2 linked regions of the Pontibacter liquoris genome follow. The protein of the gene in region 1 interacts with the protein of each later gene in a pairwise test. Links are inferred from orthologs where the notes say so. Each region holds a gene or a part of one and is shown on either strand. Other genes may lie near its edges. The genes, in order: priA and LWL52_RS19890.

Region 1 (10,222 bases):
AAAACGTGGCCGGTATGCTGGAGGGCAAGCGCAAGGATGAAGTGGTGGTGTTCTCGGGCCACTACGACCACATTGGTATTGGCGCGCCCCTGGACGGCGACAGCATTTCCAATGGGGCTGACGATGACGCCTCCGGCACCAGCGCGATGATCATGCTGGCCGAATACTATAAAAAGCAGCGCAAGCCGGAACGCACCCTGATCTTTGTCGCCTTTACAGCCGAAGAGATCGGCGGCTATGGCTCACGTTATTTTTCGGAGCAGCTGGACCCAAATAAGATCGTAGCCATGTTTAACATTGAGATGATCGGCAAGCCTTCTAAGTTTGGACCTAACAGCGCCTTTATTACGGGTTACGCGAAATCGGATATGGGCCAGTTGCTGCAGAAACGGCTGCAGGGCACCGCGTACAGCCTTCATCCTGACCCCTATCCGCAGCAGAACCTCTTTTACCGCTCCGACAATGCCACCCTGGCCCGTTTAGGCGTGCCGGCGCATACAATTTCTTCGGACCAGATAGACACGGATCCTTATTACCACACCGTGAACGATGAATTTGAGACGCTGGACATGGTCCACCTGACTAACATGGTAAAAGCCATTGCGCTGGCCTCGCAGGGAATTGTAAATGGCACCGACACCCCCACCCGGGTCGATACGGCCACGGTAGAATAACCAGCTGTAGTATAAGGTGCAGTTGCCGCTGCACCTTATACTACAGTTACACATACCGCAACTGCTGCAGTACTCGTATGAGAGAATAGTTAGTTATACCCGTACGCATGCGATACTTCTTACTGCTTGTTTGTTTGCTCCAGGGCTTACCCACCCGGGCACAGCAGCCTGTTTTTACTTGGGGCCCTGCTGTAAACCACGAAGCCCGGGAGCTGGAGCAAATGCAGGTAGTGGCGGCGAACAGTACCGGCTTTTATGCCTCCTATGTTCAGGATCACCAGGTTACACTGCAGCGCTACGATCAGAACGCGCAACTGCTCTGGGCCATTGCGGTGCTGCCGCGCACGCCGCAGGGGCAAACCTCCCGGTTCTTGGGCGCGGTGCTGCTGCATAACAAACTTTATGTGCTCTCTACCTTTTCCAGCGGCGGGCGCACCCGGGTCTTTGCACAGCATATTTCCGAAACAGGCAACTATAACCCGCAAATCCTGGTTTTAGGCAGCAGCGTGTATGGCAGCCGGGTGCTTTTTGCCACGGAACCAAACAAGGCTACCCTGCTACTGGTGCAGACAGGTGAGACGAGCGGCCCCGCTTCCGTCACCCTGCTCTCAAAGGACCTGAAACCCCGCTGGACGGAGGACCTCAAGACAACAGGCAGAATACAGGAAGTATTGTTAAAACGTGATGGGTCTTCTTTTATACTTACCTGGGACGGGGCAACAGCCCCCGCTACCGCCGCTTTTCAGCTTTACCGCTTCAGCGATGACGGCCGGCTAACAAACAAAGCCCTGGGCCATGAGCAATACCGGCCGCTGCAGGCCCGGCTCCTGCTTACTCCCGGGCGCGACGTGGTGGTAGCCGGTTACATTGTGCCCGCCACATCGGTGGTTACCCAGAACCCTGAACCCAAAGGCACCTTTTACTACCGGCTGCCTGACGGCAAGATGCCGGACCCGGTGATTTCCTTCAGCTTGTTTGATACCGATTTTATACTTGACTACAAGCGGCACAAACCAGACGACGACCACAGCCAGCGCCTGCGCAGCCTGCAGCTCGGCCCTTTAATACCTGCCGGAAAACAGGGGGCGACGCTGATCGGGGAAGTAACGTTTGCACAGGCTGCCGGCGGCTATGTCACGCAGAATCATGACGATATCCTTATGACCTCCCTTTCGCCTGCAGGCACACCCACCTACATTACCACCATCAACAAAGAGCAGCACAGCCCCCGGAATGCCATTTTCCAGGGCTCCTATTTTGCTACCGCCATCGGCGACACGCTGCATTTGCTTTATTTGAATTTCAGATACGCCGATACTGCTGAAAATAACGAAGAAGAAAGCATCCTTCCGGAAGAAGCAGTACCGGTGCATGTAACCGTTGCGCCAGACGGAAGCCAGCAGCTACGGCCGCTTCAATACAGCGTAGCAGACTCGGCGGCTAGTTTTTACCTGCGCCCTCCGGCTACTTTCCAGGTCTCGGAGCGGGAATATATTGTGCTGGGCATCGGTAAAGGCTATTACAGGTATGGCCGGATGCGGTTTTAAGGGCCTGCTGCCTTCCTTTTGATTCTCGCGTAATCAGCCGCCAACAATCCGCAATTTTTACGACCTTTGTAAACGCTAACGTAGAAACACCCTTGTCCGAACTGCTGAATTTCAATTTTCCGCCGGAGCCGGCCGTTGACCGCGTCACCTTGTTTGCCGACGTGATCCTGCCCCTGCCGCTACCCAAGCTCTATACTTATCGCATCCCCTTTGAGATGAACGATGAGGTGCTGGTGGGGGCGCGCGTAATTGTGCAGTTCGGAGCCAAGAAAGTGCTAAGCTGCATTGTGGCCGAGATCCACGAAAATGCCCCAGCCGAGTACCAGGCCAAGTATATACTGGATGTGCTCGACGATACGCCCATTATTACGGCGCCGCAGCTCAAGCTCTTTAAATGGATTGCCGACTATTATATGTGCACTTTGGGCGAGGTGATCAACGCGGCACTTCCTTCTGCGCTGAAACTGAGCAGCGAGTCGCGCATACAGCTGCACCCGCAGTATAACCCCGAAGAAGACGAGCTTATACTTGCCCCGCAGGAAGAAAAAATCATTTTTGCCCTGCAGCAAAACCAGGCCCTCACTTTTACCGAAGTGGGCAACCTGCTGCAGCTCAAAAGCTCACATAAGTTTATCAAGTCGCTCATCCAGAAAGAGGCCATCATCATTTATGAGCAGGTCAGCGACAAGTTCTCGCCCAAAGTGGTAAAGAAGGTGCGCCTCTCAGAGCATTTTGTGCAGGAAGAAGGCATGCTGGAAGAGCTTTTTAACCAGCTGACCCCGCTCCCCAAGCAACTCGATATCCTGCTCAATTACCTCCAGAAAGTACCCGTGCACCAGGACGTGCACCTCAACTACAAAGGCCTGGAGAAAAGTACGCTCACGGGCAACCCGCACCTGTCGGCTTCGTCGGTTAACACGCTCATTAAAAAAGGTGTGCTGGAGCAGTTCGACCAGATCGTGTCGCGCTTCCCGATGGACAACGAGCCCCAGCAAATGCCCATGGCCTTGTCGGAACACCAGCTGCAGGCTAAGGACGAGATCCTGGGTTTGTTTAAAGAGAAAGATTCGGTGCTGCTGCATGGCATCACCGGCAGTGGCAAAACCGAAGTATACATCGACCTGATCAAACATGCCCTGGAAGGCGGCGGCCAGGTATTATACTTGCTGCCCGAAATTGCCCTTACGGCCCAAATCGTGACGCGCCTGATGAAAGTGTTTGGTGATAAGCTGGGCGTGTACCACTCCAAGTTCTCGGATAACGAGCGGGCCGAAGTATGGCAGGGCGTGCTGGCCGGGCGCTTCCAGGTGGTGGTGGGCGTGCGCTCGGCGGTTTTCCTGCCCTTCCACAACCTCTCGCTCATCATTATCGACGAGGAGCACGAGGCCAGTTACAAGCAGTATGACCCGGCGCCACGCTACAATGCCCGCGAAACGGCCCTGGTCATGGCCAGCCTGCAGGGCGCCAAAACGCTGCTGGGTTCGGCCACGCCCGCTATCGAGAGCTATTATAACTGCAAGAGTGGTCGCTGGGGCCTGGTAGAAATGAACAAGCGTTTCGGCAAAGCCCAGTTGCCCAGCATCGAGCTGGTGAACACACGCGAGGAGCAGCAGCGCAAAAATATGCACAGCCACTTCTCGGCCAAGCTTTTAACGGCTATTGAAGAACGGCTGCACCGCCAGGAGCAGGTGATTTTGTTCCAGAACCGCCGGGGCTACGCGCCCTTTATCTCCTGCGAGGAGTGCTCCTGGATACCCAAGTGCAAGTACTGCGCCGTGAGCCTGTCGTACCACAAGTATAACAACGAGCTGCGCTGCCACTACTGCGGCTACCACGAGCACATGCCCCACGACTGCCCGGCCTGCGGGGCTACCACACTGAAAAGTATGGGCTTTGGTACCGAAAAGGTGGAGGACGAGCTGAAACTATTGCTGCCCAATGCCGAAGTGCAGCGCATGGACCTGGACACGACCAAAAAGAAGAACAGCTACCAGCAGATCATCGCCGATTTCGAGACCGGCCGCACCAATGTGCTGGTGGGCACGCAGATGGTTACGAAAGGACTGGATTTTGAGAACGTGAGTCTGGTCGGTATCCTGAATGCCGATACGATCATCAACTTCCCCGATTTCCGGGCGCACGAGCGGGCGTACCAGCTGTTTGTGCAGGTAAGCGGCCGGGCGGGGCGCAAAGGCAAGCCCGGCGCCGTGATCATCCAGACCCGTGACCCATTGCAGCCTATCTTCCGAAAAGTGCACAGCAACGATTACCAGAGCCTGTACGAGCATGAAATTGAAGAGCGGCTGCGCTTCAGTTACCCGCCTTTTGTGCGCATGATCCGCATCACGGTGAAACATGGGGAGGAACACACCGCTGAGAACGCGGCGATTGTGCTGGCCAAGGACCTGGCCGACCGGCTGGGTAAGCAGCAGGTGCTCGGGCCGGAAGTGCCCTACATCTTCAAGATTCGGAATTTGTTTCTGCAGGAGATCCATATCAAGCTGCCCCGCGAGCATACCAACCTGAAAGCTGCTAAAGGACAGATCGCCCAGGCCATTTTTAACGTGAAGCTGCTGCCTGATTTCAAAGGGCTGCGCATTGTAGCCGATGTAGATCCGGTGTAGCCAAAGCCCTGCAGGCCAGGCAAAAAGCAACCGGAAGACGGCAGGAAAATTTATTTTTTATTTTCAGCATCTGTTACAACTCCTGCCCCAGCCCTACGTATAGATAGATACCTTTGGCTAAAAGTTGAAAACCTGAGAGTCTGATCTATCCCCAAAAAGATAAATTAGCTTTCAGGTTTTTCCCGTTTATACCCGCTCCTACAGGTCCTGCTTGCGCAGTAACATCACCAGGTACAGGATCCCGAACACCAGGAACACAACAGTCAGGAAAATATCCAGCTTGCTATAGTTGCCCATCATAATTTTATACCCGTTTAGTCCGGCAAACACAAAACAGACAATAGTAAGTACAATGCGATAAAACCTCCGGTTCTGCATGGAATGGCTGTTAATTAGTTAAGAATACGTTTCTGATGGTTTACGCCAGGTAGCGCTCCCGGATTACTTTGAGGTGATGAATTTCGTGGCCGAGGATCACGTAGCCCAGTGCCCGCACCGAGCAAACGTTGCCGTTGGCCACGCCGGTCTGTTGCAATGCTTCCGCATCAAAGCTCCTGAAAAGGGCGATGGTGGCGGTTCGAACAGCCGTATACTCGGCAAGCAGGGCCATCATATCGCGGGCATCCGCTTTGGAAGGTATTACATAAATACCTTCGTCGAAGCCCGGTAGTTCTGTTTTGTCCTGGCGGGCAAAGCGCAGCGCGCGGTAAGCAAAGATCCGTTCGGCATCCATCATGTGCACCAACAACTCTTTTATACTCCATTTCCCCGCTGCATAGCGGTGCAGCAGTTTCTCCTCGCTCAGCTCCTGCATTAACCCGGCAATGTAAGTATAACTAGCGGTGAGGCCTTCCAGCAGGTCTTCGGCCTGCGCTTCCTGTATATAGTTTGCAAAAGCGGGACTATACTCTGTTGGTTGCGGGAACGTAATTATGGTGCTCATTTTTATCTTGCCTGTGGCAGCATCTGTTTCTACCTGCGAAGGTACTTAATTTTACCAAAGCGCCTACAGCATCCTTCCTCCGAAAAAGCCTGTGAGTTTATACTTTACCCCTGCAAACATGCTACTGACTTTGCAAAGCCAGCCTCGGCCCGGTTTCATACTTTGCTGCGGCTAGTTTCATCCTGCAACTTCTTCTAAAACAAAAATCCCCTTGCCTATAGTGGCAAGGGGATTTTCAAAAAGTAATTTCGGCGCAGGAATTACCTGCCTACCATGAACACGGCATTGCCAAAAAGCAGCTTGCCGCCTTGCCAGAAAGCCCGGAAGAGCGGGTTATCGGCCAGGTACACGACTTGCCCGCGGCCCATCTCCTGGGTGCCCAAAATCATGGCGTCCTGCAGCTTTTGCTTTGCCTGTGTACCCACAAAACCGGTAGTATAGTTTTTCTTCTTCAGCACGCCCACGTTCCAGCCATCCTCTAAAAACTCAAAGGCATTGGCCGACCGCACCAGGGCATAATAGGTATCATCGTAGCCAAAGGCCAGCGGATGGGTTTTATCCAGGTCCACGCGGTAAATGCTTCCCTGCACCATGTCGCTCAGTTCCTGGCGCTCACGCTGGCCGTATACCTGCAGGGCAGCGTACGGGCTTTTGCCTTTTTCAGCTTTCGCCTTGTCCTTGCCCGCTTCTTCTTCGTCTTCCCCTTTCAGTTTAAGGTTGAAGCCTTTTTTGCCGGCCAGAAAGCCTGCGGCATCTTCCATCGCGATCAGTTTGCCGCCCGCCTTTATCCAGTCTGTCACGGCTCCGAGCGTTTTCTCATTCAGCACCTCGCCGTACGAGCCATCCGGAAGGATAAGCACGTCAAACTCCTGAAGTGGCACCCTGCTAAAATAAGCGGTGTTGATGGCTGTAACCGGGTAGTTGATCTGCTGCTCAAAATAGTGCCATACTTCGCCAAAACCGTACGCCGAAACGCCCTCTCCTGTCATGATGGCTACTTTCGGCATTTTGATAGCATGCACACTGCCCGAGCCAAAGTCGCCACCGCTGGTAGCAAAGCCTGTTTCGGTAGCCTGAAGCGACACATTATACGTAGCTGCCAGCTGGCGCACAGTAGCATCCAGTTTATCGCCCAGGCGCTCGTTGCCACTGCGGGTAATAATGAGGGTGCCGGGAGCATACTGCGTTTTGCCCATTTCAAAAGGCTTCTCCGAAACACGAACCTTGATATCATGCTTCATCAGGTCTGCCAGGAAACGTAGGTCTTCCAGGCTGTTCCAGCGCGCCAGGTAAGCATAAGGGCGGGCAACAGAAATAGCTGGCGCAGCCGCCACAGCCGATTTAGCGGAAGCGGGCTCGAGGCGGTTTTTAAGCGCATAAGCCTGCAAGCCATACGCGTACGGAATGGCCCAAGTCGTAATGTCGTAGGTCAGCGAGTCTTCCAGTTTGGACTCGGGTTCGAATAGCACCTTTACCAGCGTGGATTTCGGCTGATACATACTTACCACCAGGTCGTTATCGCCTACTTTAAAGCTTTCGTTCTTGCCAGTGGTATAGTTAAACCCTTTCGCGGATTTGCTCTTGCTGCCATACCCATAGGCGATCTGCTGCCGGTCGAGGTAGTTGGCCAGTTGCTGTATTTTTTCGGCATTCTGGTCGGTAGCTTTCAGTACGAACGTTTTGTAAGTACCGCCCGGGTGGTTCAGATTGTTGTCATAGTACTTGCGGAACTCCTGCTTCAGCTGGTCGGCCTTTTCAGAAGCCGCCTGCAGGGTTGCCTTACTGGCCGCTACGTGGTGTGCAATGCGGTCGGTGAGGGTCAGCGTGTCGCCATCGGCTTTTATATACGCCAGGCCTGCACGGCCCGAGCCGCCTTGCTCGTAGGTCATGCCGATTGCCCCATTGTAGGTAGGCCATGTATCGCCGTAGCTGGGGTAAAACAGGTCATATTCTTCGCGGGTAAAGTATAGCCAGTTGTTCTTATCGAAGTACTGGCGGTTATACTCACCAATGGTGTTCTGAAACTGGCGCTGCCAGGGCGTGATGCTTTCGTGGTAAGGCTTGGCCGCCGGCGAAAAATAATACGGCGCCTCCGGTCCCATCTCGTGGAAGTCGGCGTGCACCTGGGGCAGCCACTGGTTGTAAACGGCTATGCGCTGCTTTGTTTCTATCTGCGTTTGCCAGGCCCAGTCGCGGTTCAGGTCAAAGTAATAGTGATTGGGGCGTCCGCCCGGCCATGGCTCCCAGTGTTCCCAGGCGTAAGGCGAGGCATTGCCGCCGCGGTTAGAGGCCTGCTTGTACCACTGCACATAGCGCTCGCGGCCATCGGGGTTAATGCAAGGGTCCAGCAGCACCACTTCGTTCTGCAGCCACTGCCGGCTCTGCTCGTTTGCCGGGTTCACCAGGTCGTAAAGTACCTGCATCACCGCCTCCGAGCTTACGGCCTCGTTGCCGTGCACGTTGTAGCTAAGCCAGGCAATAGCCGGCTGGTTGCCTTCTACCTGTCCTTTGGCCATACCTGCCATGCGCAGGCTGTTTTCGCGGATCTGCTCCAGGCGCGGCAGGTTTTCATCCGATGCAATGTAGGCCAGCACCAGCGGCCGTCCCTCGTAGGTATGGCCATATTCCTGCACTTTAATGCGGTTCGGCGCCTGTCGGGCTACATAGTATACATAATCCAGCAGGCGGGCGTGCGGGGTAAACTGCTGCCCCAGCTTATAGCCCAGAAATTGCTCTGGCGTCTGCAGGGTTTGCTGGGCTAGCGCCACCTGCACACTTAGCAGCAGGGCCACAAAAGCGAAGGTTCGCTTCAACGTGTTTGTCATAGGTTTAGGATTGTGAAAGTGCTTAAAAGTAAAGCGATCGATTAAGTCCCAATCTGCGCAAAAATGGTGACTTAGGCAAGTATTGCCAGGTGTGGAAACGCGCCTACCACAAAATTCATCCTATTCTGAATAATGTGCTCGTATTTTGCCGGTTATCAGCTCAACCCGGATCACTATAATAATTACAGCGGCGCTTATACCCTGCCCGAAGATGGCGGCTAACACTACATTGAAATTATCGATAGGATAGATAGAATAGATGAAGTATGGAATCATCCCTCATAGACACTCAAATGAACTGGGGAATGAACGAAATCCTGGCCGCCTTAGCGGATGCCTTCGCCAAAAATACTTATACTAATAACCTCTGTATCAAAGAGAAGTTATCCATAGAGCAATAGTTACCAGGTATAAACAGCAGCGGCAGGCACTGGCCTGCCGCTGCTGTTTATACCTGGTTAGACAAGTTTTAAGCTGCCAAAGTATTTGGCCATCAAAAATATAAGGCTCGTGGAAGGCAGGCAAGCCACATCAAAGACAAAGTATGATTTTTCCAACAACCCTTGAAAGAACATCCCGTACAGCAATTCATGGTTAAACACTAAAACTTATCTGATTGATGAAAAACAAACTTTTACTCCTGCTTTTCTTTCTACCCCTCCTGCTGGCCGGGTGCCAGGATCCTGATGATGATGTTGATTTCCCAACTCCGGAGCCCCCAAAGCCTGTAAGTGAGCTCATAAAGGACGATTGGTATCTTAAGGAGATTATAAATATTGATCCCGCTGGCCAAGAAACAACGAATCCTAGAAATACCAGATACAATATTGAGGAAGATTATATCCAAATCTACTATGATCCCACAGGACATGATTCGGGAGGAGGAGATTACATGCTTAAGGAAAGCGGAGGTAAAACTTATCTTGAACTTTATAATAGGTCTCTCTATGAAATTTATGAGATAACCTCTATCAATGACAGTTCGATGACCTGGGAAGTTACCGACAGCCTTTCACAGCTATGGGCTGAGAATCCGCCACCTTACCCATTGTCTGAACATTTTAAAATGACATTCAAAAGGAGAGTTAAACATCCGCTGGAAGATAAAATAATTGGGGGATTCTGGAATGTTGATTCTACTATTAAAGTAACGTACGATGCGGCAGGCAATATTATTAAAAAGGAAGGTTCCTCCAATCAAAACCGTCTCTTTAACTTTGAAATTGATATAGCAGAAATTTACCCACCGCAAAATGAGCCAGATGCTGACTATTATGAAGCCTCCTGGATTTTGAAAGACAGAGAGGGCAAAACATACCTGGAGTATGATAGTGAAGACTACACCACTATGATCATCAATCAAGTGATTTCTGTTACAGACGATAAGATGGTTTGGGAGCGGAAAGAGAGCCCAACGGTCTCGTATATTATCGAACTAAGCAGACAATAGCAGCGAGCCCAAAAGAAGGGCAGGATTATCACCAGACATCCTGCCCTTCTTTTATCTGATTGCAAGTATAATTCCTTGTATGCTGAAGTATAATACGCAAACTCCATTAAAATCCTGCTACTCTTAGATGTTATATACTTTTGTTTAGCGAGTATCAGC
Region 2 (10,090 bases), on another replicon or contig:
GTAATGCTATTGTTTCGCGTGGAACGAATGTATGAAGCTGGTGCAGGCTAGTGATGCTGCAGTGGCTGGTTATCGTTAGAGATGGGAGGGGAGCTTTCATGTATAAAATTCCCAGTTCTGCGTAAGTTTTCCCATCACCGGAAAACGAAAGCCCTGCAAGGTATAAGAAAGCCGCTTTTAACTTTAAATACCGCATTTCCCTAATATTGGCACATGGCTTGAAGCAGAAGCATCAGACAAGACGTTTCACTTCCAACAGGCGCCACATGGATTTTAAAATTTTACTTAAAGTACTTCCCTTTACTCTCTTACTCCTGGCTGGCCGTTTTCTGAAAGAAGCTTCCGCTCCAACAACTGTCGCCAGCAAACCTGCCGAAATCCTGGCGCACAACACGGTGCAGCCCGTAAGTCAGTTGATTGTTGCTACCGGTAAGGACCAGCTGGTTGTTGCCACCGGTAAAGAAATAAAGCCCCTTCCTGGCAAAAGGCTCTAACACTTTTTTAGCTGATCCGGCTCCAGTTCACTGCATATGCGCTTAGGGATTGAATGTGTCGCCGGATATTCTGGTTTTGTGCCTGCTCCAGTTGCGGATCGGCCTGCAGCACGCGTTGCGCCGCTGCCCGCGCCTCCTGAAGGATTGGCGCATCTTTGGCCAGGTCGGAGATCAGTAGGTCCAGCACGCCGCTTTGCTGCGTGCCCATCAGATCGCCGGGGCCGCGCAGTTTCAGGTCGATGTCGGCAATCTCGAAGCCGTTGTTGGTGCGCACCATCGTCTCCAGCCTTGTTTTGCTGTCTTTGCTCAGCTTGTAGCCCGTCATCAGGATGCAGTAGCTTTGCTCGGCGCCCCGGCCTACGCGCCCGCGCAGCTGGTGCAGCTGCGACAAGCCAAAACGCTCGGCACTCTCAATCACCATTACTGAGGCATTCGGCACGTTCACGCCAACCTCGATCACGGTGGTGGCTACCATAATGTGCGTCTCGTGCTTTACAAAGCGCTGCATCTCGTAATCTTTGTCCTGCGACTTCATTTTGCCGTGTACCATACTTACCTTATACTCCGGGAAAGCGCGTTTCACGCTCTCATAGCCGTCCATCAGGTCTTTGTAGTTCTCCATCTGCTCCGATTCCTCTATAAGCGGGTACACAATGTATACCTGGCGGCCCAGCTTTATCTGGTCGCGGATAAACTGGAAAACGCGCAGGCGGTGCGAGTCGAAGCGGTGCACGGTCACGATCTCTTTCCGGCCCGCCGGTAGCTCATCAATTACCGATACATCCAGGTCGCCATACAAGGTCATGGCCAAGGTGCGAGGGATCGGGGTAGCCGTCATTACGAGTACATGCGGGATTATGCGCGGGTTCTTGCGCCACAGCTTGGAGCGTTGCTCCACGCCGAAGCGGTGCTGCTCGTCCACAATGCACAGGCCCAGGTTCTGGAACTGCACCACTTCTTCGAGCAGCGCGTGCGTGCCCACAATCATTTTCATCTCGCCGGAGCGCAGTTGTTCGTGCAGCACCTTGCGTTCGCTGGTTTTGCTCGAGCCGGTCAGTTTGCCCAGGTTAATGCCTAAGCTGTCGGCAAATTTCTTCAGGCCCACATAATGCTGGTCGGCCAGGATCTCGGTCGGCGCCATCAGCACCGACTGCGCCCCGTTGTCGGCCGCAATGAGCATGGTAATAAATGCCACAATGGTTTTGCCGGAGCCCACATCTCCCTGCAACAGCCGGTTCATCTGCTTGCCAGCTGTCAGGTCTTTGTAAATTTCCTTTACCACCCGCTTCTGCGCGTTGGTCAGATCAAAGGTGAGGTGATTTTTATAGAAGTCGGTGAGCGTGGGCACCTGGTTAAATACCTGGCCTTTGAGATCGGCTTTGCGCACCAGCTTTTGCCGGAACAGGCGCAGCTGTATGTAGAAAAGTTCCTCGAACTTCAGCCGGAACGTGGCCGCTTTATACTTCTCCGCCGACTCCGGGAAATGAATGTTGCGCAGCGCATTGCGCTTGTCCATAAGCCGGTAGTGGTCGATGAGCTCTTCGGAAAGGGTTTCCTGCACCTGTGGCAGCGCCACTTTTAGCAGGTGCTCCATCATCTTACTGATGACTTTGCTGTCGATGCGGTGGGCTTTTAGCTTTTCGGTGGTATGGTACACGGGCTGCAGAAAGGCCGAGGTTTGTTTCTCCTCTTCCAGCTCCTCCAGCTCGGGGTGCGCCATACTATAGCGGCCGTTAAACTCGGTGGGCTTGCCGAACACGATGTAATCGGTATGGTTCTTCAGCGTTTTCTGCATCCACTGCACGCCCTTAAACCAGACCAGCTCCAGCTGGCCGCCATCCTCGTCTACCAGCGTGGCTGCCAGGCGTTTCTTGCGTCCCTCGCCCAGCACTTCTTTGCCCCGGATGCGGCCGCGCACCTGCACATACGGCATGCTTTCGTCCAGCTCGGCTACTTTGTAGAACTGCGTACGGTCGAGGTAGCGGAAGGGGTAATGCTGGATAAGGTCGCCGTAGGTGAACATGTTGAGCTCTTTCTGCAACAGCTCCGCCCGCATCGGCCCCACGCCTTTCAGGTACTCTAGCTTTGTATGGAAAAAGTTGCTCAAGGCTTTGGCTAAGGGTTCCGTATGAAGTATGGCAAGTATACGTACAAAAATAAGCAAAAGCCCCGACAGGTTGAAGTGCTGCCGGGGCTTTATACTTTATATATACTTGCTTTATACTTGTGCATCAAGTCTCAAAACCTCGCAGTGTGCGCAGCTCCTGCGAGTGTCTGGTGCTAGGTATCCAATCAGGCACTCGCAGCTACGAGGTAATCAGTTTATACTTGCTGATCAAACAAGCATGTATAAACACCTACTTCTCTTCCCGCCACTTGAGCGTGTTCAGCAAATGGATAATATCTTTTTTTACGAATTCAATTACCGGAGCCAGCGAGTCGTTGGCGGTAGCGGTGCGGAAGTATAAAGCGCCGCGCAGGAAGTGCTCGGTGGAGTCGGTAACGTAAAATTGGAACTGGCTGGGTACTTCGCCGGTCAGCTCAAACACAGCGGCTATATCGCCGGCCGGTGTTTTTATCTCCGATTCCTCAATAGAATAGGCCTTGATCTGGTGCTTGGACGTAAGCTTGCGGGAGTCTTCGATGAGGCTGTTGAGGACCTTGTCGCTGTGGCCGATGTTTTTGTAGGTAAGCTGCACGTTGGCACCCAGCTGCGGGTAGATGATGTTGATCCAGTGCGGCTGCGCTATACCCGAAGAATCGGGGCGGATCTTGGCATACTTAGAGTACTCAAAGGTATAAGGGTGCTGCGCCGGCAGGGACTGGTAGGCCGCTGTGGGCAGATCGATGCGGTTATAGCCTTTGGGTTTGGGTGTATACTCGGCACTGCAGGCGGCCATGGCAGCAGCCAGGCTCACCCACAAAAATGCTTTCAGCTTAGCCAACTTTATGGTAGTTTTCTTTTTTAGTGGCAACATTTATCTTCACTCGTTTTACACGCTTTAAGTCCGCCGACTCGATGGTGAAATGGAAACGGCCGTAGGAAGTTGCCTGGCCCACTCTCGGAATATTGGAGAAGAGCGCCAGCATCAGGCCTGCCACTGTTTCGTTGTCGCCTTTTACCTCGTTAAAAGCATCAAAAGGTACTTCTGTTATTTTACAAAAATCGTGTAGCGACGTTTTGCCGTCAAAGATATAGGTATTTTCGTCGAGTTGCGAGTAGATGATATCATCGTCATCGTCAAACTCGTCGTTTATCTCGCCCACAATTTCTTCCACAATATCTTCCAGCGTCAGCAGGCCCGAGGTGGTGCCATACTCGTTTACCACAATGGCCATGTGCACATGCTTTTCTTTAAAATCCTGGAAAAGGTCGGAGATGCGCTGTGTTTCGGGCACAAAAAAAGGCGGCCTGATGAGCTGCTGCCAGTTAAAACCAGCAGTTTCGGCCAGGTAAGGCAGCAGGTCTTTTATGTAGAGGATACCTTCTATTTTATCCATGCTCTCGGAGTAGACCGGAATGCGCGAATAGCCCCATTTCACAATTTGCGGCAGTAACTGGGGCAGCGTGGCCGATGTGCTGAAAGCTTCCATATCGATGCGCGGGCGCATGATCTGCCGTACCGTAATAGAGCCGAAATTCACTACGCCCCGCAAAATGCGGCGCTCTTCCGGCGAGGAGTCCTCGTTGGTCAGGGCCACGTCTAGGTTATGGTGCAGGTCTTCGATGGTATGGTTGTAGCCCCGGATCATGTAATGCTTTTCGATGTGGCCGCTGATAGCCATCAGCAGCTGCGAAAGCGGACTGGTAATGGTTTGCAGGGCCCGCAGAAAGGGAGCAGTGCGCCGGGCAATGTCAAGCCGTTTTTTCTGGGCGTATACTTTGGGCAATACCTCGCCGCAGAAAACGATAAGGAACGTAACAAACAGCAGGCAGGCAATGAGTGCACCGGCTGGCAGGCTGGTGGTGCCGTACAACTGCCAGGCTACATAAGCAAACAGTGTAATGATGCCTACATTGATGCCGTTGTTGAGTACCAGAATGTTGGTAAGCAGTTTGCGGGGCTGCTGCAGGAGGGAGTAAACCAGGAGCTCCGATTTTTTGGTGCTGGTTTTACAGCGTGCGATCTCCTGCTCGCTAAGCGAGAAAAAAGCTGCCTCCGCCCCCGATGTGAGGGCAGAGAGCAGCAATAGGAGAAACCCGGCCACAAGAGCTATTATATATTCTATCCTGAGTAAAGGAAGAGCATTCTGAAATAGCTGGATAAAACTATAACTCAGGGGGTCGCCGGAATCTATACTGTCCAAGATCAGATGATTTAGTTACACATAGGTTAGAACGGCAGGTCGTCCGGCTCATCGCTGTTCTGGAACGATGAGGCATTGCTGCCTGCCGAAGAAGCAGCGCTTCCGCCGCCAAAGCTGCCCGAAGAAGCAGCAGTTGATTGTTCCTGGAAGTTGCCGCTACCGCCATTTTCTGAGCGGCCGCCCAGCATGGTCATGTTATCGGCTACAATCTCGGTGCTGTAGCGTTGCACGCCTTCCTTGTCCTGGTAATTATTAGTGCGGATCTTGCCTTCGATGTAGACAGACTGGCCTTTGCGCAGGTATTTTTCGGCTACCTCGGCCAGGCCACGCCACAGCACAATGTTGTGCCACTCGGTACGCTCCTGCTTGGCGCCGTTTTTGTCTTTAAAGGTTTCAGAAGTCGCAATCGGGAAACGGGCTACTGCCACGCCACCTTCCAGGTGACGGATCTCGGGGTCCTTGCCTAAGTTCCCTACCAGGATTACTTTGTTTACACTTGCCATGATTTCTAAGATAATATTTATGTGAATTGGGCTACTCCAGCAACCAAGCTGGAGGCAATATGGCTTACTGAACCAGATAATGCTTTGTTGGCCTAAATAGTTTCAGTCTATAAATATACTAAAATCTTGGCATCTTTCAAATAGCTGTTTATAAGAATTGGTTTTGGTAATTGCTCTATTTGTGGCACGGTATAAAGTGCCAGCCGGGTTTCCTGCAGCACCTCTTCTTTTAAAGGCGCCGGAAGCAGGATGCGGTAAAAGCGGGCGGTTAATTTTTGATGGCTGAGCACGTGGGTATAATCCTTTGCGGGCAGTTGCAACTGCGCCTCCTGCACCGGAATGCCGGCCGCTGCCAGCTCCTGCAGCAGCGCCTTCGGGGGCAGGTTTTTCTCGTCGCTTTCGTAGAGGTAAAAATCATACAAGCCCTGCCAGATGTCGCCTTCCAGGCGCTTGCGCAGGTAAAAAGCACCTGCCAGCTCAAATACCAGGTAATGGAAGTAACGCGGGCGCGGCTTTTTTGCTTTTGCTTTTACAGGGAGTTCCTGCACCAGGCCATGCGTAAAAGCAAAGCACTCCTGTTGCAGCGGGCAAAAGAGGCAGTCGGGTATAACGGGCGTGCACTGGATAGCGCCAAACTCCATAATGGCTTGGTTGTAAGTGTCCGGGGCATCAGCCGGCACCAGCGTATCGGCCAGTTGCTGAAAGATCTTGCGCGAAGCCGGCAGGGCAATATCATCCGACAGGCCAAACACACGCGCCAGCACCCGGAAGACGTTGCCATCCAGCACGGCCACCTGCTCTTTGTAGGCGAAGGCCGCAATGGCCGCCGCGGTGTAGGTGCCTACGCCTTTCAGTTTTAGCAGCTCGGCATAGGTATTCGGAAAGGTGCCGTTATACTGCTCTACCACCAACCGGGCCGTATGGTGCATGTTGCGGGCCCGGGAGTAATAACCCAGTCCCTGCCAAAGCCGCAGTACTTCGTCCTGAGGCGCTGCCGCCAGTGCTTCCACCGTGGGGTAAGCATCTACGAACTTCAGGTAATAGGGCAGGCCCTGCGCCACACGCGTTTGTTGCAGAATCACTTCCGAGAGCCAGATATAATATGGGTTAAGGGTGTCGCGCCAAGGCAGGCTGCGTTTGTGCTGCCCGTACCAGCGGATAAGCGTGCGGGCAAAATGCGCATGAGCGGAGGGGTGCATCATTAAAGTATAGCGGATGGCAGGTAAGCAGGAAATTGAACAGCCAAAGGTAGCAATTTGTTTTCAGCGGGGCTGAAAGGCAGTAACATACTGAGTGGTTGAAATATAAACTGCAAACCTGCGTTAAGGGGTCATGTGCCTTGTAAAATACACAGCCCGGGGTGTAAAAGTTTAACACTCAGCAGGTAATAATTTAAAGGTAATGCTTTTACTTATCGAAAAGTCAAACTACCTTTGTGCCCCGAAAATCACTAAGTCAGGCGGCAAGCTGCCTGCTTTTTCGGGTCGCAATTGGACGTGAATTTATCTTATTATTTAATTTATAAAACCTAAAAAAGTGACTAAAGCAGAAGTAATATCAGAGATTGCTGATAAAACAGGGATCGATAAGGCGGATGTGCAGGCTACCATTGAAGCTTTCTTTAAAGTAGTGAAAGACTCTATGGCCGATGGTAACAACATCTATGTGAGAGGTTTTGGTAGCTTTGTGAACAAGAAACGTGCGAAGAAAGTAGCTCGCAACATTTCCAAGAACACATCGATCATCATCGACGAGCATTTTATCCCAAGCTTCAAGCCATCTAAAACCTTCATCCAGAAGATCAAAAACAGCAAAAAAATCAAAGAGTTAGCGCATTCCTAATTCTTTTGTATCTTTGTTGTCTTCATTTTTGTTATTGATTCATAAATAATCCCTTACGCAGGAAGAATGTCACGGTCTCAAATACTGATAGTTGTTGCAGCCATTGCTTTGGTGGCCGCTATGTTCTTCTTGCCGAAGGTGATTGTAAACGAAAAGGACAAAGAAAGCTTTGCCAAAGACGGCGCAGCCGCAACGGCAGAGGGGCACTCGGCTGATGATGGCCATGGCCATGAGGCAGAAGCGACTGCTGCAAGCCCTGCGGGCGCGCACACAGAAGCAACGCCGGAACAGTTAATGGCGCTCACCACGGCCCGTAGCAAGTATAACAAGGCCACTGACGAACATGCGCGGGCAAAAATGGCCTCGCAGCTGGCAGATGCTTATTTTTCGGCCAGCAAGTATGACAGTGCCGGCTATTATTTTGAAGAGGCTGCCAAAGCCCGACCAGGCGAGACAACCTACAAAAAAGCAGGCGACAGTTATTACGAAGCCTTTACGTATGCTCCTACACAGGAGCGTGCCAACGAGCTTGGCGCCAAAGCCCGCGAGATGTATGAGCAGGTGCTGAAAAACAACCCCGCTAACCTGGATGCTAAAACGAATGTAGCCATGACTTACATTGCTACAACCAACCCGATGCAGGGCATTACGCTGCTGCGTGAGGTGATCTCGGCAGACCCGAAAAACGAGAAGGCGCTCTTTAACCTGGGCGTGCTTTCCATGCAGTCGGGGCAGTACGACAAAGCAGCGGAACGTTTCCAGAAGCTTGTTGACCTGAACCCGGAGAACGTGGAGGCTACTTTTTATTTAGGTGTATCGCTGGCCAAAACAGGAAAGCGCGACGAAGCCAGAACGCTGTTTAACAACGCGAAGGCCATGAGCAAAGACCCGGCCCTGACAGCCTCGGTAGATGAAGCGTTGGCAGAACTGGACAAGTAGAAAAAAGAAATTATTTATACAATCAAAAAAACAAGACTATGCCTTGCGGAAAAAAAAGAAAAAGACATAAGATCGCTACGCACAAAAGAAAGAAGCGCTTAAGAAAGAACAGACATAAGAAGAAGTAATTTCTTCTGCGTGATTTGAGGCCCACATTGCTCGTGCAATAGTGGGCTTTGGTCTATACATCCAACTAATCTTTGAGAGAAATTGAGTAACGAACTAATCATCAATTCTACTCAGGATGGCGAACGCATTGCGCTTTTACAGGATAAAAGGCTCGTAGAATATCACTTCGAACGAAAAGACACGAATTACATCGTGGGTGATATTTTCCTGGGCACTGTAAAAAAAGTAATGCCCGGACTAAATGCTGCTTTTATTGATATTGGCTACCAGAAAGATGCTTTCCTGCATTACCATGACTTGGGCGCCAATTTCAAAACCCTCAACAAGTTTGTAAAAACAGCACAGACACAGAAGAACGCAACCCCCAAACTCAACCAGTTTAAGTTTGAGCCGGAAATAGACAAACTGGGCAAGATAGCCGACGTCCTTAAAAAAGGGCAGCAGCTGCTGGTCCAGATCGTAAAAGAACCTATTTCCACCAAAGGCCCACGGCTTTCCTGCGAGATATCTTTAGCCGGCCGCTACCTGGTGCTGGTGCCGTTTTCAAACACGGTCAGCGTATCCAAGAAGATCGTCAGCAAAGAAGAACGCACCCGCCTCAAGCGCCTGATCACAAGTATAAAGCCGGAGAACTTCGGCGTGATCATCCGTACGGTGGCCGAAGGACGTGAGGTAGCAGAGCTTGACAAAGATCTGCGCAACATGCTCGACAACTGGGAGGAAGGGTTTAAGACATTGCGGGTAGCCAAACCATGTGATAAGATCATTGGGGAGCTCAACCGTTCTTCTTCCATTTTGAGAGATCTGTTAAACGAGAGTTTTGACAACATAGTGGTGGATGATACCACGCTCTATGACGAGATCAAAACGTACATCGGCAGTATTGCGCCAGAGAAACTACGGATTCTGAAGCATTACACCGGTAAAACCAAAACCTACGAACACTTTAACATTGAAAAGCAGCTGAAGGCTGCCTTTGGTAAAACAGTAACTATACCTGGTGGCGGATACCTGGTAATAGAGCATACCGAAGCCCTGCATGTGGTAGATGTTAACAGTGGGAACAAGTCCAATACCGAAACCGATCAGGAGGCCACGGCGCTGAATGTGAACATGACGGCTGCCAAAGAAGTGGCCCGCCAGTTACGCCTCCGGGATCTTGGTGGTATCATTGTCATTGACTTCATCGATATGAAGTCGCCCGAAAACCGCCAGAAAGTTTTTGAAGTAGTGAAAGAGGAAATGCGGAGAGACCGTTCAAAGTCTACCATTCTCCCCATCTCTAAATTTGGCCTCATGCAGATTACCCGTCAGCGTGTAAGGCCGGAGCAAAACATTATTACCGGCGAAGTTTGCCCCACCTGCGGCGGCACCGGTAAAATTACCGCCAGTATTCTGGTGACAGACGAAATTGATGCAGCGGTAGACGACCTGCTGACAAGCCACAACCACAAAAGCCTGGAGCTTTACCTGCACCCTTTCGTGCATGCCTACTATACCAAAGGGCTGCTCTCGAAGCAGGTAAAATGGTTCTTTAAGTACTTTAAGTGGATCAAGCTGGTAAAAGATACATCGCTTGGCATTACCGACTTTAAGGTGATGGACGAACGGGGCGATGAAATTGAATTGCGTGCCACACTGACCGATGTGAGCGTGGTGCCGGATACTGACGAAGAATAATAAAAGGATTAAAACAAAGAAGCCGCTCCGATAGCTATCGGAGCGGCTTCTTTATGAAATAGGAAGTATAGGCTTAGAACTTGACGCCAAAGTCCAGCGAAACGCTGTTGTTCTTGACCGACACGTTTTTATCGTCGAGCACTTTGCGGTAATAATCATCTATATTGTTTAAGCCGCGGTGATAGGTGAGGCCGG

The links.
Region 2: the proteins of priA (region 1) and LWL52_RS19890 interact in binary tests that used the Escherichia coli proteins (3 or more experiments, as listed by UniProt). The link is inferred for Pontibacter liquoris from one-to-one orthologs.

The regions. Positions count from the first base shown.
Region 1 is NZ_JALEBG010000001.1:767,679-777,900, reverse strand. What follows is about bases 1,979-5,079. They hold priA (replication restart helicase PriA), read left to right. Parts: upstream 1,979-2,313; coding sequence 2,314-4,845; downstream 4,846-5,079. Other genes in these bases: LWL52_RS03165 (hypothetical protein), read right to left, coding at 5,044-5,079; LWL52_RS03175 (hypothetical protein), read left to right, coding at 1,979-2,221. In the rest of the region: LWL52_RS03180 (M20/M25/M40 family metallo-hydrolase), read left to right, coding at 1-674; more of LWL52_RS03175, read left to right, coding at 782-1,978; more of LWL52_RS03165, read right to left, coding at 5,080-5,223; LWL52_RS03160 (DinB family protein), read right to left, coding at 5,264-5,788; LWL52_RS03155 (M14 family metallopeptidase), read right to left, coding at 6,049-8,613; LWL52_RS03150 (hypothetical protein), read left to right, coding at 9,233-10,063.
Region 2 is NZ_JALEBG010000003.1:667,519-677,608, reverse strand. Bases 3,568-6,536 are described here. They hold LWL52_RS19890 (single-stranded DNA-binding protein), read right to left. Parts: upstream 5,306-6,536; coding sequence 4,829-5,305; downstream 3,568-4,828. Other genes in these bases: mutY (A/G-specific adenine glycosylase), read right to left, coding at 5,413-6,507; gldE (gliding motility-associated protein GldE), read right to left, coding at 3,568-4,703. Also shown: LWL52_RS19910 (hypothetical protein), read left to right, coding at 267-494; ATP-dependent DNA helicase RecG, read right to left, coding at 502-2,601; gliding motility lipoprotein GldD, read right to left, coding at 2,852-3,394; more of gldE, read right to left, coding at 3,432-3,567; LWL52_RS19880 (HU family DNA-binding protein), read left to right, coding at 6,842-7,147; LWL52_RS19875 (tetratricopeptide repeat protein), read left to right, coding at 7,214-8,086; LWL52_RS19870 (Rne/Rng family ribonuclease), read left to right, coding at 8,297-9,895; LWL52_RS19865 (porin family protein), read right to left, coding at 9,969-10,090. UniProt on the Escherichia coli protein: Plays an important role in DNA replication, recombination and repair. Binds to ssDNA and to an array of partner proteins to recruit them to their sites of action during DNA metabolism. Acts as a sliding platform that migrates on DNA via reptation.